DNA from 2 places in the Streptomyces sp. NPDC058335 genome. Region 1 is predicted to be linked to the other one. Evidence: predicted binding sites of a transcription regulator. Region 1 holds the regulator's gene; the other holds the start of a gene.
The links. The regulator HspR, encoded in region 1, represses chaperone genes until heat shock. The targets are predictions, from matches to a motif close to TTGAGNNNNNNNNNCTCAA.
Positions count from the first base shown of each region.

Region 2: a site for HspR is predicted at 934-952, ahead of lon (endopeptidase La). Genes of this name have one in related genera too.

Region 1 covers NZ_JBHXHX010000012.1:234,074-236,470, reverse strand. Annotated here, with positions in the region: gene dnaJ (molecular chaperone DnaJ) at 1-825, shown strand, start outside; gene ACFWJX_RS24580 (heat shock protein transcriptional repressor HspR) at 831-1,283, shown strand; gene ACFWJX_RS24575 (sugar ABC transporter substrate-binding protein) at 1,619-2,397, shown strand, end outside.
Region 2 covers NZ_JBHXHX010000025.1:106,302-108,698, forward strand. Annotated here, with positions in the region: gene ACFWJX_RS35475 (rhomboid-like protein) at 1-164, shown strand, start outside; gene ACFWJX_RS35480 (GNAT family N-acetyltransferase) at 136-828, opposite strand; gene lon (endopeptidase La) at 975-2,397, shown strand, end outside.

The DNA of each region.
Region 1 (2,397 bases):
GGCGACGTCTTCGGCGGGCTGTTCAACCGCGGCGGCACGGGCACGGGCACCCGTACCCAGCCCCGGCGCGGCCAGGACATCGACACCGAGGTCACCCTGACCTTCACGGAAGCCATCGAGGGCGCCACGGTTCCGCTGCGCATGTCCTCGCAGTCCCCGTGCAAGGCCTGCTCCGGCACCGGCGACAAGAACGGCACGCCGCGCGTGTGCCCGACCTGCGTCGGCACCGGCCAGGTGGCACGGGGCACGGGCGGCGGGTTCTCGCTGACCGACCCCTGCCCGGACTGCAAGGGCCGCGGTCTGATCGCCGAGCACCCGTGCATGGAGTGCAAGGGCAGCGGCCGCGCCAAGTCCTCCCGCACCATGCAGGTCCGCATCCCGGCGGGCGTCACCGACGGGCAGCGCATCCGGCTGCGCGGCAAGGGAGCGCCCGGTGAGCGCGGGGGGCCGGCCGGCGATCTGTATGTGCTCGTCCATGTCGACGCGCACCCGGTCTTCGGCCGCAAGGACGACAACCTCACGGTGACCGTGCCGGTGACGTTCACGGAGGCCGCCCTCGGCGGAGAGATCAGGGTGCCCACGCTGGGCGGCCCGTCCCTGACGCTGAAGCTCCCGCCCGGCACGCCCAACGGGCGCACCATGAGGGCGCGCGGCAAGGGCGCGGTCCGCAAGGACGGCACCCGCGGCGATCTGCTGGTCACCGTCGAGGTAAGTGTTCCCAAGGACCTGTCGGGGAAGGCTCGTGACGCACTGGAGGCGTATCGCGAGGCGACCGCGGACGAGGATCCGCGGGCGGAGCTGTTCGAGGCAGCGAAGGGAGCTTGAGAGTGATGGACGGCCGTCGGCGCAATCCGTATGAACTGACCCAGGAGACCCCGGTCTACGTCATCTCGGTGGCGGCCCAGCTCTCCGGCCTGCACCCGCAGACCCTGCGTCAGTACGACCGTCTGGGCCTGGTGTCCCCGGACCGCACCGCCGGCCGGGGCCGCCGCTACTCGGCCCGCGACATCGAACTGCTGCGCACCGTCCAGCAGTTGTCGCAGGACGAGGGCATCAACCTGGCGGGCATCAAGCGGATCATCGAGCTGGAGAACCAGGTCCTGGCCCTCCAGTCCCGCATCGCGGAACTGGAGTCGGCGCTGGACGGCGCGGCGACGGCCATGCAGCAGCGCGAGGCCGCGGTGCACGCGTCCTACCGACGCGACCTGGTGCCGTACCAGGAGGTCCAGCAGACCAGCGCCCTGGTGGTGTGGCGGCCGAAGCGGCAGCAGTCCTCGGACTGACGACGCGACAGCAGGTGTGACAGGTGAAGGGGCCCGGAGGTTGATCCTCCGGGCCCCTTCACGTACCCGCCTCGGCCCGCGCCGGGGTCGCCGTCGGCCGGGGAACCCTGCCAGGAGGGGGACGTGAACTCCTGTTGCGTGGAGGGCCTGTAAAGAGTGTTCGGAGAGGTTTCCGTCTCGTCTCCATGTGTCTTCACGTGCTAAGCGGAGGGTGATGTTGTCACTTCGTTAAGTAGTACGGCTTGACGCCGGTGGGCGCCGCCGCGTTGGCTTTTGAGCCACCTGGGTCAACATGTCGCACCCATGTCCGGAACGCACCTGAAGTGAGCCCTCGAATGCGTCGTATCGCCATAGCCGTGGCTGCCTCCACGATGTCCCTCTCGCTCGCCGGATGCGGGATGCTGAGCGCGACGGAGGACAGCGGCGAAGCGACGCCGACGAAGAGCAACGACATCACCGTCGGCGTGCTGATGCCGGAGAGGACGAACACCCGTTACGAGGAGTTCGACTACCCCATCATCAAGGCGAAGGTCGCCTCCCTCACCAGCAACAAGGGCAAGACCGAGTACGCCAACGCGGACGCCAAGAGCTCGACGCAGGTGACCCAGATGGAGCGGATGATCGACGAGAGGGTCGACATCATCCTGCTCGACGCCGTCGACTCGCACGCCATCGCGGACACCGTGAAGAAGGCCAAGGACGCCGGTATCCCGGTCATCGCCTACGACCGGCTGGCCGAGGGCCCGATCGACGCGTACGTCTCCTTCGACAACGAGCTGGTCGGCGAGGTGCAGGGCCGCACGCTGGTGGAGGCCCTGGACGGCGCCAGCACCGCCGACAAGATCGTCATGATGAACGGCTCGCCCACCGACCCGAACGCCAAGCAGTTCAAGGACGGCGCGATGTCGGAGCTGAGCGGCCGGGTGACGATCTCCGAGTCCTTCGACACCAAGGACTGGAGCCCGGAGGTCGCCCAGTCCAACATGGCCGGGGCGATCGAGAAGATCGGCAAGGGCAACATCGCGGCCGTCTACTCCGCCAACGACGCCATGGCCGGCGGCATCATCAAGGCCCTGCGCGCGGCGGGCGTCGAGGAACTGCCGCCGATCACCGG
Region 2 (2,397 bases), on a different contig from region 1:
CCCTCAGCGACCCGCTGAGCAACTGGGGCCACCTGATAGCGCTGGTGATAGGCGTCGCGACCTGGCCGTGGGTACGGCGGTGGGGTGCGGCGGTGGGCTGCGGCGGAGGTCGCCGGGAGCAGGTGACCGGGGCGGCTAGTCGGCGGCTCGGCCGTCGCCCGTGAACTTCGCGCTGGTCAGCGGTGCTGTCACCGTCCAGCCCAGTGACTCGTACAGGGCCCGGCCGTCCGGGGTGCCCGCAAGGACGCCCGTCTCCGCGCCCTCCGCCGCCGCCGTCTCCGCCAGGGTGCGCATGACCAGGCTGCCCAGGCCGCGGCGCCGGTGCTCGGGCGCGGTCTCGATCTGGTCGAAGACCGCGGTGGCGCCGGTCGGGGCGGCCTGGCCGCGGGCGGCGAAGGAGCCGTCGGGGGTGGTGACCAGGAGGCGGGTGACGCCGCCGCGCGTCCAGCGACGCAGGCGGTAGCCGTCGGGCACGCGGGTGTGCCCCCTGCGGGCCGGCAGCGGCACCGTCATCAGCCAGCCCGGTTCGGGATCCACCCACCAGCCCTCCCCGAGCCAGCGCCCGACCAGCGTGGGGTCCTGGAACACCTTCAGCCACACGCCGGCCGCGGTCACCCCGTCCGCGACCTTGCGCACGGTCCCCTCCTCGACGCCGTCGCCGACGGCCGTGAGGACGTGCCGCGACACGTGCGCCGACTGCCCCACGTCCACGGTGAACCCCCAGGGCTCCCGCACCGGCGGTGCGGCCCCGCGCGACACGACCCAGCCGTCCACCCACGCCCGTACGACGCCGTCCACGCAGTCTCCCGTAATGGTTGCTGTAGACATCTGCCTATTACGATGACCCTATGCGGCCGTACGCCGATCGCGGCAGACGTGATCGCTGACAGCGAACGGCGGCCCGGTCGGGGAACAATGCGGGGCTCACGTGCATTGAGTCGGCATAACTCAACTTGACTGCCTAAGGGGAGATCATGGCTGCTGAGTCCGCGCCGTTCACACCGCTCACCCTGCCCGTGCTGCCGCTCGACGACGAGGTCGTGCTGCCGGGAATGGTGGTTCCGCTCGACCTCAACGACAACGACGTACGCGCCGCGGTCGAGGCCGCGCAGGCCGCCGCCCGGTCCGAGCCCGGCAAGCCCCGGGTCCTCCTGGTCCCGCGCATCGACGGGGCGTACGCGAGCACCGGCGTGCTGGGCACGGTCGAGCAGGTCGGCCGGCTGGCCGACGGCGACCCGGGCGCCCTGATCCGCGGCCGTGGCCGCGTGAAGATCGGCGCCGGCACCACCGGCCCCGGCGCGGCGCTGTGGGTCGAGGGGACGAGGATCGACGAGAGCGTCCCCGACCCCCTGCCCGGCCACGTCACCGAGCTGGTCAAGGAGTACAAGGCGCTCGCCACCGCCTGGCTGCGCAAGCGCGGCGCCTGGCAGGTCGTCGACCGGGTGCAGGCCATCGAGGACGTCTCCGCCCTCGCCGACAACTCCGGCTACTCGCCCTTCCTGACCACCGCGCAGAAGGTGGAGCTGCTGGAGACCGCCGACCCGGTCGCCCGCCTCAAGACCGCCACCCGGCAGCTGCGCGACCACCTCGCCGAGCAGGACGTCGCCGAGACCATCGCCAAGGACGTCCAGGAGGGCGTCGACAAGCAGCAGCGCGAGTTCCTGCTCCGCCGCCAGCTGGAAGCCGTCCGCAAGGAACTGCGCGAGCTGAACGGCGAGGAGCAGGGCGAGGAGTCCGACGACTACCGCGCGCGCGTCGAGGCCGCCGACCTGCCCGAGAAGGTCCGCGAGGCCGCCCTCAAGGAGGTCGACAAGCTGGAGCGGTCCAGCGACCAGTCCCCCGAGGGCTCCTGGATCCGCACCTGGCTGGACACCGTCCTCGAACTCCCGTGGAACGAGCGGACCGACGACGTCTACGACATCCGGGGCGCCAAGGCGATCCTGGACGCCGAGCACGCCGGTCTGGACGACGTGAAGGAGCGGATCACCGAGTACCTCGCGGTGCGCAAGCGCCGCAGCGACCGGGGCCTCGGCGTCGTCGGCGGGCGGCGCGGCGGCGCCGTGCTCGCGCTCGTCGGCCCGCCCGGCGTCGGCAAGACCAGCCTCGGCGAGTCCGTCGCCCACGCCATGGGCCGCAAGTTCGTCCGCGTGGCCCTCGGCGGCGTGCGCGACGAGGCCGAGATCCGCGGCCACCGCCGTACCTACGTCGGCGCGCTGCCCGGCCGGATCGTGCGGGCGATCAAGGAGGCCGGGTCCATGAACCCGGTCGTCCTGCTCGACGAGATCGACAAGGTCGGCTCCGACTTCCGGGGCGACCCGGCGGCGGCCCTGCTGGAGGTGCTGGACCCGGCGCAGAACCACACCTTCCGGGACCACTACCTGGAGGTGGAGCTGGACC